Regions from separate parts of the Aquitalea sp. ASV15 genome, predicted to be linked through region 3. Evidence: predicted binding sites of a transcription regulator. Region 3 holds the regulator's gene; each other region holds the start of a gene.
What was found. Region 3 encodes FliA, which starts transcription of late flagellar genes. Its sites were predicted from a motif close to GCTAAAGNTNNNNNNNNNNCNGCCGATAAT; they were not measured.
Positions count from the first base shown of each region.

Region 1: a site for FliA is predicted at 2,461-2,490, ahead of JHD64_RS11875 (flagellin). Genes of this name have one in related genera too.
Region 2: a site for FliA is predicted at 2,580-2,609, ahead of JHD64_RS10175 (flagellin). Genes of this name have one in related genera too.

Region 1 is NZ_JAELTZ010000023.1:704-4,904, reverse strand. Features, by position in the region: gene JHD64_RS11880 (glycosyltransferase) at 1-2,436, shown strand, start outside; gene JHD64_RS11875 (flagellin) at 2,539-3,387, shown strand; gene JHD64_RS11870 (flagellar protein FlaG) at 3,466-3,891, shown strand; partial or broken gene fliD (flagellar filament capping protein FliD) at 3,929-4,201, shown strand, end outside.
Region 2 is NZ_JAELTZ010000018.1:47,284-51,484, reverse strand. Features, by position in the region: gene JHD64_RS10190 (DUF3579 domain-containing protein) at 1-253, shown strand, start outside; gene JHD64_RS10185 (porin) at 421-1,593, shown strand; gene map (type I methionyl aminopeptidase) at 1,701-2,498, shown strand; gene JHD64_RS10175 (flagellin) at 2,625-3,479, shown strand; gene rnk (nucleoside diphosphate kinase regulator) at 3,606-4,016, shown strand; gene JHD64_RS10165 (alpha/beta hydrolase) at 4,068-4,201, opposite strand, start outside.
Region 3 is NZ_JAELTZ010000002.1:20,638-24,838, forward strand. Features, by position in the region: gene flhF (flagellar biosynthesis protein FlhF) at 1-484, shown strand, start outside; gene JHD64_RS00945 (flagellar synthesis regulator FleN) at 481-1,362, shown strand; gene JHD64_RS00950 (RNA polymerase sigma factor FliA) at 1,359-2,105, shown strand; gene JHD64_RS00955 (flagellar motor protein) at 2,213-2,962, shown strand; gene JHD64_RS00960 (3'-5' exonuclease family protein) at 2,966-4,201, opposite strand, start outside.

The DNA of each region.
Region 1 (4,201 bases), on a different contig from region 3:
TTAATTTCTGCAGTAAATGGAGTGATAGCTGATATTCCTGCAGACTGGTGTTTTTTGCTTTCTTCGGGTTTTCGTTTACAACCTCAGGCCTTGTTGAAGTTTGGTGAAGCTGCAGCCGCTAACTTATCAGCGAAAGCGATCTACTGTGACCATGATGTCGTATCCCCAATGGGAGAGCGCTTCCTTCCAAAATTCTTACCTGATTTTTCGCCAGAATATTTGCTTTCAATGGATTACATCGGAAGTGCGGTTGCCTTCTCGGTTCCTGATTTGGCACGTATTGGTGGCTTTAGAGCTTTTCCTGATGCTTATCAGTATGACGTTTTGCTCCGCTTGATGGGTACTAACGATGCTAATACCGTCGTCCACATCGATGACATGCTGCTTTCCCTGCCATGGCAGCAAGCTGCAAATCGACCGTTGGCAGCTGCATCACGCCTTGTAGCCCTTCAGGATCATGCAAGCATCCATGGCATAAATGCTGAAGTCACCGAGGGTTTGGTCCCAGGTACTTATCATTTCGAATATAAATTGTCTGGTAACCCATCTCTTAGTGTAATTATCCCGACTAAGGACAAGTTGGAGTTTCTGGTTCCGTGTGTGGATAGTCTGTTCAATAAAACAGGGTATCAAAATTTTGAACTCATTTTGGTCGATAACCAATCTGAGGATGAAGAGTCACATGAGTATTATGCTTCTCTTTTGCAGCGCTATCCAGGGCGTGTAAAATTGATCGAGTATAACCAGAGTTTTAATTTCTCTGAGCAGTGTAATCGTGGTGTTGAAGCGGCTTGTGGTGAGTATATCTTGCTGCTTAATAATGATACGGAAATCATTTTTGATAACTGGCTTGATCGTATGCTTGCTACTGCGCAGCAGCCAGGTGTCGGTGCTGTGGGTGCCCGTCTTTTGTATCCGGAAGTTGGGAAAATACAGCATGCAGGAATTTTGCTTGGCGTTCCCGGTACCATGCACGCGGTGGCCGATCACGTTTTTGAAGGTTCGGATTTCAGTGATGGCGGCTATTTGAATCGTGCACTCACGATGCAGAATTATTCAGCGCTTACTGCGGCCTGCTTGTTGGTGAGTAAGCAAGATTATCTTGCTGTCGGTGGGATGGATGCTGAAAATCTGAAGGTTTTCTTTAATGATGTTGATTTGTGCTTGAAGCTCAAGGCAAAAGGTTTGCGCAATGTTTATAATCCTTTTGTTGTTCTTTATCACCATCATGGTAAAAGTATTTGTCGCACTACTAGTGATCCACGCGTATTGCTGGAGGCAGCAGTGCGCGAGCGTAATGAGCGCGAAACGATATTGCAGCGCTGGTTACCCATAATTGCGCATGATCCAGCTTACAACCGACATCTATCTTTGCGTGAAAGGAAGATGGAAGTCGAAGTAAGCCGAATTGTGTCTTGGGATCAGAAAATACATAGGCGCAAGCATGTGTTGGGTCTGCCTGTTGTCGGGGGTAGTGGAGAATACCGCCTTAGCCAGCCTCTTTCTGCTTTGCAGCAAGCAGGCAAGCTGGATGGTGAAATTGTGCAACCTTCACATGGCATCCTTTCGATTGCGGAGATGGCGCGTATCTCTCCTGATACCCTGCTGCTACATACGGGTATAAATGATGCCATTTATGAGGCATTGCAGGCTTATCGACAATTTTTGCCTGGGATGCGTTTTGTGTTTGGTATCGACGACTTGATTGGAGCTACTCCCGAGAAGAGCAATTTGCATGATCATTGGAAGCGCTATTTTCCTGATGCCAAGCAACGGTTGCGCAAGGTATTGAAACTCTTTGATAGCTTGATCGTATCTACCGAACCGCTGGCTGAGTTTACCAAAACCATGATCGATGATCGTCGAGTCATCCCTAATCGCTTAAGCAGGGCAAAGTGGGGTGGATTGCAGTCTTCTCGTCGCAGCGGTGCCAAACCTCGTGTGGGTTGGGTTGGTGCCTCTCAGCACCGTGGTGACCTCGAGTTGCTGTTGTCCGTCATACAGGAGACTGCTGCCGAAGTGGATTGGGTTTTCATGGGGATGTGTTTGCCGCAGTTCCGCCCGTATGTGGCCGAGGTGCATCATGCGGTTCCGTTTGAGCAGTATCCTGCCGCAGTGGCGCGGCTGAACCTTGATCTTGCCGTGGCTCCTCTCGAAATTAATGCCTTCAATGTGGCTAAAAGCAACTTGAGACTGCTGGAGTACGGTGCCATGGCTTGGCCGGTGGTGTGTTCAGATATCTTCCCCTACCAGACCAATGACGCACCTGTCTGCCGGGTGCCGAACAATCCCGCTGCTTGGGTCAGCGCGATACGTGAACGTGTGCATGACCTTGATGCGGCTGCTCAAGAAGGGGATGCCTTGCGACGGTGGGTGGAGCGTGATTACTGGCTGGAAGACCATCTGGAGGATTGGTTTGCCGCCTTGAGTGGCTAGTTGTCAAAAAAAAGCAGGCAGGGGGCTAAAGTTCGCAAACCGGGTGACGATAACTAGTCAAGGTCAGCAACTTCGCCCCCGAATGCTCTAAGGAGAATCATCATGGCACTTACCGTCAACACCAATATTGCGTCGCTCACCGCGCAGAACAACCTGAGCAACTCCAGCACCTCGCTGAATTTGTCCTTGCAACGCCTGTCCTCCGGTCTGCGCGTAAACAGTGCCAAGGATGATGCTGCCGGTCTGGCCATTTCCCAGACCCTTACCTCGGCCATTCGCGGTAACAACCAGGCCATCCGTAACGCCAATGACGGTATTTCCGTGGGCCAGACGGCTGAAGGCGCGCTGGGCCAGATTGCCAACAACCTGCAGCGTATCCGTGAAATTGCCACCCAGTCTGCCAACGGCTCGGTCAGCGATACTAACCGTTCGCAGCTGCAAAAAGAAGTGGACCAGCTGACCCAGGAAATTTCGCGTATCGTTCAAACGACTCAGTTTAACGGTACGTCTTTGCTGTCAGGTGGCTCTACACTGACTTTCCAGGTGGGTTCGTCCGGTGACGCTTCTAACCAAGTTTCCATCTCGTCAACCGATCTGACATCGGCCGGTACGCTGAATGCTTATAATTCGTCGCTGACGAATACGGGCACGATTGATGTTACTTCGCAAGCAAAGGCGTCCGGCGTATTGTCCGCGCTTGATGCTGATATCTCGGAAGTATCGAATATCCGTTCCACCTTCGGTGCGGTACAAAACCGTTTTGACGCTGTGGTGGCCAACCTGCAAAACTATGTCACCAACCTGACTGCCGCCAACAGCCGTATTGTTGACGTAGACTTCGCTGCGGAAACGGCTAACCTGACCAAGAACCAGATTCTGCAACAGGCTGGTACTTCCATCCTGAAACAGGCCAACTCGCTGTCGCAGTCGGCACTGACTCTGCTGCAGTAAGCTACACTGAAGCCATAAGCTGAAGAATCGGCCTCGGTTGGCATGCTAACCGGGGCCGTCTGCACAGGAGTAGTTGCCATGCAAATATCATCAACGAATGGTCCGGTCCTGCCTTTGGCGACCACCCCGACGGCGCGTCAGCAAAATCAGCTGATCCAGGGTAATACTGCTGATGCCACGGCAAGTTCGGTTCTGCCCAACTCGACAGCAGGCGTGACGGCGGTGGGGCAAAGCCAGGCACAAAATGCTTCCAGTGACGGAACTCAGCAAAAGAAACCCGATCCACAAGAGCTGCAGAATTCGGTCAAACAGCTGAATGATGTAGCCAAGCTTTATTCCAGTCAGTTAGAGTTCTCTGTCGATAAAGACACCAATATTCAGGTCGTCAAGGTGGTCGATCAGGAAACCAAGAAAGTGATCCGCCAGATCCCTTCGGAAGATGCCATTCGTATCGCCAAGGCAATCGGCGACTTCAAGGGTTTGCTGCTCAAGGACAAAGCCTGACGCCGATAGTATTCAGTATCCAAGGAGGTAGTGCCCAATGGCTTCCATCACGACTAGTGTCGGCTCGCTGGATGTACAGTCTATTGTCAGCCAGTTGATGACCATCGAGCAGCAGCCTCTGCAAGCCAGCCAGCAACGTTCCAGCAAATACAATACCCAACTGAGCTCGATCGGCCAGATCAGCTCGGCCCTGTCCGCCTTGCAGACGGCCTCCGGCAAGATCTCGACCGGTGCATTCCTGCAGCAATTCAAGGCCAGCTCCACGGATACCAGTATTGCCAATGTCACCACCACCACCGGTGGCGTGGCC
Region 2 (4,201 bases), on a different contig from region 3:
TCCCAGCGACTGGGCAGAACGCCTGGCAGGCATTCTGGCCTCCTTTGGCGGCGACCAGAAGCTGTCCTACCACGCCTATGTTCGCCCCATGCTGCTGGAAGGCGTGCGCTGCGTCGCCGTCGACAAAAAGCTGCAAAAGATCGATCCGCAGGTTTTTCAGTTCCTGATGGACTTTGCCAAAGACAATGACTTGCGCATTGTTGATTGTCGGACACTAATCGACGAGGTTTATCCGAACAAGTTTTTAGCGTAAAAACAACACATCGCTTTTTTCCCGCAGAGCTTTGCATCTTTTCTGCAACATCCGCGTCACATTTTGTGGTTAAACTTCGACAGTACTGATGTGCTGGACGGCTCAAGCATAGAGTTTCGCCACAACCAGTACGCATAACGAAACACAAAACCCCTGATGGAGCACTGATGATGCAAAAGAAAAGCCTAGCCGCACTGGTTGCAACCCTGTTCGCCGTTCCGTTCGCCGCTCACGCCGATGTAACCATCTACGGTTTCATCAGCAGCAGCATTGAGTCCACCAAAGCCACCGGCACCAGCGTTGCCAATGGTGACTACAAATCCCGTACCCGTGTCGTCGATGACAACTCCCGCATCGGCTTCAAGGGTTTTGAAGACCTGGGCAATGGCACCAAGGCCGTATGGCAGGTTGAGCAAAGCCTGAAATATTTCGAACAAGGCGGCACCAACGATGTTGGCCAAACTGCTACCTTCGCTACCCGTAACTCCTTTGTTGGCCTGGACAACTCCAGCGCCGGCAAAGTGATCGTTGGCTACAACGACTCTGTTTACAAGTCCATGACCAACATCGGTCTGAACCTGTTTGGCGATACCACCGCTGAAAACAACGGCTCCAGCCAGGTTTACAGCCGCGGTGAAGCTCGTCTGAAGAACTCGGTACACTACTTCTCGCCGAACTGGTCCGGCTTCCAGATTGGTGGCTCCTATGGTGTGGATGAAAGCCGCACCTCCAGTGGCAGCAACGGTAGCACCAACGCTTCCCACCTGTCTCTGGCAGCCAACTACACCAACGGTGGCCTGCAAGTAGCCGCCGGCTGGGATCGCACCAATGACACCGGCCTTAACGGCGCATTCAAGAGCTCCGCTTATGGCACCAGCGCCTGGTCCGGTGCCAGCCTGACTTACACCAAGCTCGCCGCTAGCTACAAATTCAACACCGGTACCTTTGTAGGCGCTGGCTACGAATTTGGCCGCTTTGATGCAGCTGCGGCTGGCACAAGCTCCTTGAAGCAAGATGACTGGACTCTGTCCGTTGGCCAGGACATTGGTGCCGCCACCCTGAAGCTGGAATACAGCTCGCTGGGCCGCCTGAAGGGGGCTACCGCTGGTACCGAAGACAACTACAAGGCTCACCAGTGGGCTCTGGGCGCAGACTACAACCTGTCCAAGACCACCAAGCTGTTCGGCTACTACACCAAGATCACCAACAAGAGCGCACAAGCTGCCAACTTTGCCAACACTCCGGTCTACAACACTGTTGACACCACCAAGAATACTGGCGTGTTGAATGCTGGCAACGACCCGCAAGCCTTCGGTGTTGGTCTGAAAGTTGCGTTCTAAGCTGCACAGCGCTTAGCAACAAACTGTAAAACGGGCATCCACATGGATGCCCGTTTTTTCATCATTTGCTAGAATGGAATATTGCCGCACACACCAAGACCACCACAATGAGCGTTGAACTGAAAACAGCCGCAGATATCGAGAAAATGCGTATCGCCGGCAAGCTGGCCTCCGAAGTACTCGACTACATCACCCCCTTTGTCAAACCGGGCGTGACCACCGAAGCCATCGACAAGCTGTGTCATGACTACATGGTCAATGTGCAAGGCTGCATTCCGGCCCCGCTGAACTACGCCCCGGATGGCCACAACCCCTACCCCAAGTCCATCTGCACCTCGATCAACAGCGTGGTGTGTCATGGCATCCCCAATGACAAGCCGCTGAAAAACGGCGACATCATGAATATCGACATCACCGTGATCAAGGATGGCTACCACGGCGACACCAGCCGCATGTTCTTTGTCGGCGAAGTCAGCGAACATGCCCGTCGCCTGTGCAAGATCACCTACGAATGCATGTGGCGCGGTATTGAAAAGGTCAAGCCGGGCGCCACGCTGGGCGATATCGGCTACGCCGTCCAACAATACGCGGAAAGCAACGGCTATAGCGTGGTGCAGGAATTCTGCGGCCATGGCATTGGCAAACGCTTCCACGAAGAACCGCAGGTGTTGCACTACGGTCGCCCGGGCACCGGACTGGAACTGCAAGCTGGCATGATTTTCACCATCGAGCCCATGATCAATCAGGGCAAGCGTCACCTGCGCATGATGGCCGACGGCTGGACCGTGGCCACCAAGGACCGCAGTCTGTCTGCACAATGGGAGCACACCATTCTGGTGACCGAAACCGGCTATGAAGTTCTGACCCAGTCAGCCGGCACCCCGGCCAAACCAGCCAGCCGCTGAGTTTTGTTAGCAATACCACAGTAAACACCCGCTGATAGCGGGTGTTTTTCATGTAAATACTGGTTAAGGCCAGCAACAGGGCCTATAGTAACTGCATGATCCGACAGCAATTCAAGCGAGCTCGACATGCTTACCATCGGTAGCAATCTCTCTGCACTCAATGCACAGACTCAACTGGACAAATCGCACAAGAAGACAGAACAGACGCTGGCTGAACTGTCTTCCGGCACCCAGCTGAGCAGTGCCGCCGTCAATGCAGCCAATACCGCCCTGTCACAATCACTGGAAGCACAAGTACGCGGAGACAACCAGGCCAGCAACAATGCGCTGGATGGCATTTCCCTGGTGCAGACTGCGGACGGTGCACTAAGCCAGCTACAGGACAATAGCCAGCAATTGCAGGATCTGGCGATTCAGGCCGGTGACGCTGCCCTGAGCAGCAGCAATCGTCAATCCTTGCAACAACAGGCCGATCAACTGACCCAGAGCAACTCGGCCATCATCCAGAACACCCAGTACAACGGCACCCCCTTGCTGAGCAGTAATAATGCCCTGCAATTCCAGATTGGCCCTGATGGCAACAGCAGCAACCAGATCAGCGTAAACACCACAGACCTGAGCGCCAGCCCCGCCAGTGGCGGTCTGCACAGCTACAATGCCAATCTGAATGCCACCGGCACCATCGACCTTTCAAGCCCGGCCAGCGCCTTGGCCGCGCAGAGTCATATCCAGACGGATCTGAATACCATCAGCAGCTCACGCACCCAGCTTGGGGCAAGCAGCAACCAGTTCACCGCAGCCATCAATAATCTGCAGAACTCCGCGCTGAATGCGCAGGCCGCCAACAGTCGCATCAGCGATACCGACTATGCCGCCGCAACGGCACAACTGGTGCAGCAACAGTTACTTGGCCAGGCTGCGCTGGCCATCCAGGGGCAGGCCAATATCTCGCAGCGCAGTGCGCTCAGCCTGCTCGGCTAAGTCAGGCAACTTTATCGCGCGGCAGCACTCCAAGTTTCAGCAAACAACCGGTAGCAAGGCTAACCGACCCGCACAGGATGACCTCTGTCATCCTGTGTTTTTTATTGATGAACAAGGAGTAAAACCATGCCGACCCAACCGGCCATTATCGTTTCCAGCCTGGACTATGAAAGGCTGGCCGCCTGGATGGAGCGACTTCCCGCACAGGACAAGGCAACCCTGGCGGCACTGGAAGCAGAACTGGAACGCGCAGAGGTGGTAGAGCCGGAAAACATCCCGGCCGGCATCATCACCATGAACAGCACGGCACGGGTGCGCATCGAACAAAGCGGCGAAGAAAAACTGCTGACGCTGGTCTACCCCAATCAGGCGGATGGCACTGCTGGCCACGTATCGGTACTGGCCCCGGTCGGCGCGGCCCTGCTAGGTCTGGCAGAAGGCCAGAGCATAGACTGGCCCACACTGGCAGGCCAGACCAGGCTGACGGTGCTGGAAGTGACCTACCAGCCGGAAGCGGCCGGCGATCTGCATCGCTAATCAAAAACAGCCAGTCAAAAGACTGGCTGTTTTCATGTCGGCAGAACCGGCTTACCAGCAGCGCTGAATCATCTGCGCCAGCTTGATCAGCTTACCGTGAAAGAAATGTCCGGCTCCCGGAAACACCAGCACCGGCAAATCCTGCGGCCTAGCCCAGTCCAACACGGCCGACAGCGGGATGACCT
Region 3 (4,201 bases):
ACCGGTGTTTTCCATCCAGAACGAAGGCGATCTGCAACTGACGCTGGCTGATCTGTCCAACCGCCATCTGGTATTCATCGACACCGTCGGCATGAGCCAGCGCGACGCCCGCGTCACCGGCCAGATCGAAATGTTCCGCGGTGCAGGCCGGCAGGTGGAACGCCTGCTGTTGCTGGCAGCCAATGCCGATGGCCACACGCTGGAAGACGTGGTGCGCCACTACCGCGGCAATGGCCTGGCCGGCTGCATCCTGTCCAAGATCGACGAAGCAGTCAGCATGGGCCCCAGCATGGATGTCATCATCCGCAACCGGCTCAAGCTGTTTTACATCACCAACGGCCAGCGTGTGCCGGAAGACCTGCACTCGGCCAACGCCGCCTTTCTGGTCGACCGCGCCCTGCGCGCGCCGCAACCGGGCTCTCCCTTCAGCCTGCAAGGTGATGAACTGACCATCATGAACTCCGCGCAGGCCAGCTGGTTATGAACAGCCATCTGCAAGACCAGGCCGCCAGCCTGCGCCGTCTTACCGCCCAGGCCAGCCGTGCGCCCAGCTTTGCCTTCATCGGCTCGGACAAGGCCGGGGCCAGCACGCTGGTCACCGAGCTGTCGCTGGGCCTGGCCTATGCCGGCCACCGGCCACTGGTCGTCGACTGCAGCCTGGGACAGGTGCAGGCACGCCGGCTCGGCACGCCCACCACCGCCACCCTGGAAAGCCAGATGGTCAGCGTGGGCGGGCTGGATGAAATGATGACCACCTCGCGTCAGGGCATCCAGCTGATCAACCTGTATGCCCGGCCGGAAGAGCGCGCCTTGTTCTCGGCCCAGCTATGGTTGCGGCTGGGTAGCGAATTCGCCGCACTCGAGCGCGACAGCACGGTATTGATGATCGATGTCCCCGCCACCGCCACCGACCCGGTTCCCGCCAGTGTGGCGGACAACCTGATCCTGGTGCTCAGCCCGGCCGCCGATTCGATGACCAGCGCCTACGCCAACATCAAGCGCCTGTCCGCCGGTTTTGGCCGCCAACGCTTCAATGTGCTGATCAACCGGGCCCGTCATCTGGAAGAAGCACGCGATCTGTTCAACAGGCTGGCTGCCGTGACCAGCGAGTTCCTCAGCGTCTCGCTGCGCTGGGTCGGCTTTGTCCCGGCCGACAATGCCGTACGCCGCAGCCAGGCCCTGCGCCGCCCGCTGATGGAAGCCTTCCCCGACAGCGAAGCCGCCACCGCCTTTTCCCAGCTGGCCGCCGTGCTGCCGCAATGGGACAGCCCGGAAACCGAACGCCACGACACCGGCTTCATGGACATGCTGATAGCCACCTCGCGCGACTGGGCCGAGGCCGATGGAGCAAAACGACGATGACACTGCCGTCCCTACGCCGCAAAGGCTATGCGGGTGCGGTCACCGCCCCGGAAATCGATGTACAGAACCACCTGCCGCTGGTGAAAAAGCTCGCCGGCATGCTGATGGCCCGCCTGCCCGCTTCGGTGGAGATGGATGATCTGGTCCAGGTCGGCATCATTGGCCTGATTGATGCCGCACGGCAGTTCGATCCGTTGCAAGGCGTGCAGTTTGAAACCTTTGCCAGCCAGCGCATCCGTGGCGCCATGCTGGACGAGCTGCGTCGCGAGGACTGGCTGCCGCGCCAGGCAAGGCGTCAGGCACGGCAGATCGAAGACAACATCAACAAGCTGGAACAAAAACTGGGCCGCGCGCCGCTGGAGTCGGAAATTGCCGCGGCACTGGGCGTGGAGCTGGACGACTACCAAAGCATGCTGGGCGATTGCAAAGGGCTGAGCCTGGTGCACTTTGAAGATTTTTCCGATGGCGAAGGCGAAAGCCTGAATGACGCCATCGCCAATATCGAAGACAGCAACGCCCCCAACCCGCTGCAGGTGTTGGCCGACGGCGACTTCCGCCAGGCACTGGTCGACGCCATCAAGACCCTGCCCGAGCGCGACCAGCTGGTCATGGCCCTGTACTACGAGCAGGAACTGAACCTGAAAGAAATCGGCGCGGTACTGGAAGTATCGGAATCCCGCGTCTGTCAGCTGCATACCCAGGCTATCGCCCGTATTCGGGCCAAAATGAAGGAATGGATCTAGCGCGTGTTGACGGTCTGGCACACTGCAGCCCGGCCATCCGGTCGCAATACACCGGAAACCGCGGGTGAAACCATCCGCTTGCTCAGATAAAGATAACGGAATTCCGCGTGGACAAGATCAGCATCATCGCCATCGTCATGGGCCTGACGGCCATCATCGCAGGTCAGGCCATCGAAGGGGGCAATATTGGCTCCCTGCTGCAACTGACCGCCTTCATGATCGTGATTGGCGGCACCATGAGTGCCGTCATGCTGCAAAGCACCCCCAAGCAGTTTGTTGCCGGCATGCGCATGATCAAGTGGATTTTCCAGCCGCCGCCGCAGGACCACGAAAAACTGATCCGCGAAGTGGTGAACTGGAGCCAGAGCGCACGCCGCGGCGGCCTGTTGTCACTGGAAGGCTATGTCGGTCAGCAGAAAGACGCGTTTACCCGTAAAGCCCTGCAAATGGTGGTGGATGGCGCCGAACCCGAGGTGCTGCGCGGGGTGATGGAAGTGGAAATCGGCATGTTCGAACATGCGCGCAAGCAGGCGGCGCGGGTGTGGGAATCGGCCGGCGGCTATGCCCCCACCATGGGGATTCTCGGCGCGGTGCTGGGGCTGATCCACGTCATGGAAAACCTGTCTGACCCGTCCAAGCTGGGTGCCGGCATCGCCGTGGCCTTTGTCGCCACCGTGTATGGCGTCGGCTCCGCCAACCTGTTTTTCCTGCCGGTGGCCAACAAGCTCAAGCATCTGGTGGCCGCCGAGATCGCGCTGAAGGAAATGGTGGTGGAAGGACTGGTGGCCATCGCCAATGGTGAAAATCCACGCATCATCGAAAGCCGCTTGCGCAGCTTCCAGGCCATGCACGAATAAGCGCTAGCCCAGCAACCTGAGACTGCTGCCCTCTGCCGGCTTTTTCAGATAGGCATCCAGCAATTTGTAGGTATCGATGTCAAAGCTCGGCGTCCCGGCCAGCGCTTGTTCGCCGGCGGCACGCGAACCCAGATAGCACCAGCGGTCGAAAACATGTTCCACCGCCACGCCGGTGACTTCGTCGGTTTCCACCACCGCCACCGGCGACGGAAACGGCCAGGGCTTGACCTTGATGCGCGCCAGCGCCTGCATCAAGCGCATATTGTGCTGTGGCGCCGCTTCCTTGCCGATGCAGGCACCGCGGCAACGCCCGCTGCCGATGCCGGCGCAGCCCGCGCCCTTACGGCTGGTCAGCGCCTCCACTCCCAGTACCGACTGACACAAGCCATTGCCATTGGCGATTTCGGCCAATACCTTGCGCGCCTCTTTCGGGCTGCGAAACAGCCCATACAAATCAGCAGTACGGCTGAAATCCAGCTGGTCGGCATAGACAATGGCCGGCCGCATGAACTCGCCCTGGCCATGATCCAGCTGAATCGAGCACAAATCGTTGGCCAGCCGGCTGCGGTGATTGTAAAACGGCTGCAACTCGCGCAGCAGGCGCTGCTCCAGCAGATGTGCCCCCAGCTCGCCCACGGTTTCCTGGCACTCGATACGACGGATAGGCCGCTGTATCGACGGCTCCTTGCCGTATTTGCCATCCTGCGCCAGCTGCGACACCACCTTGCCGCGCACATTGCTGGCCCGCCCCACATACAGCGCAGCGTCCTGTTCGCCCCAGATGGTATAGACGCCGGGCAGATCAGGCAGCTCATCCACCAGCGCCGCATCCACCCCGGGCGGCAGCTCCGGCTGTGCCAGCACCTGCCGGATGGCCTCTTGCACCACCTCCTCGCCCAGCTCGGCCACGGCCGCCTGCAAGAACAGCAACAGCGCCTCGGCATCGGCCATGGCGCGGTGCCGCTCAGGCAATTGCAAGCCATGGCGCTGGATGATGCTGTCCAGATTGTGTTTGAAATGCTGCGGATACAAGCGGCGCGACAGCTTGACCGTGCACAGCGTGGCGCTTTGCAAGCGCAGCCCGACGCGACGGAATTCATTGCGCAAAAAGCCATAATCAAAACGGACGTTATGCGCCAGCAGCAAACGCCCTTGCAGCATGGGCAGCAGCGCAGCCGCGATGTCGGCAAAGGATGGCTGCGCCTGCACCATTTCGTTGCTGATGCCGGTCATGTTTTC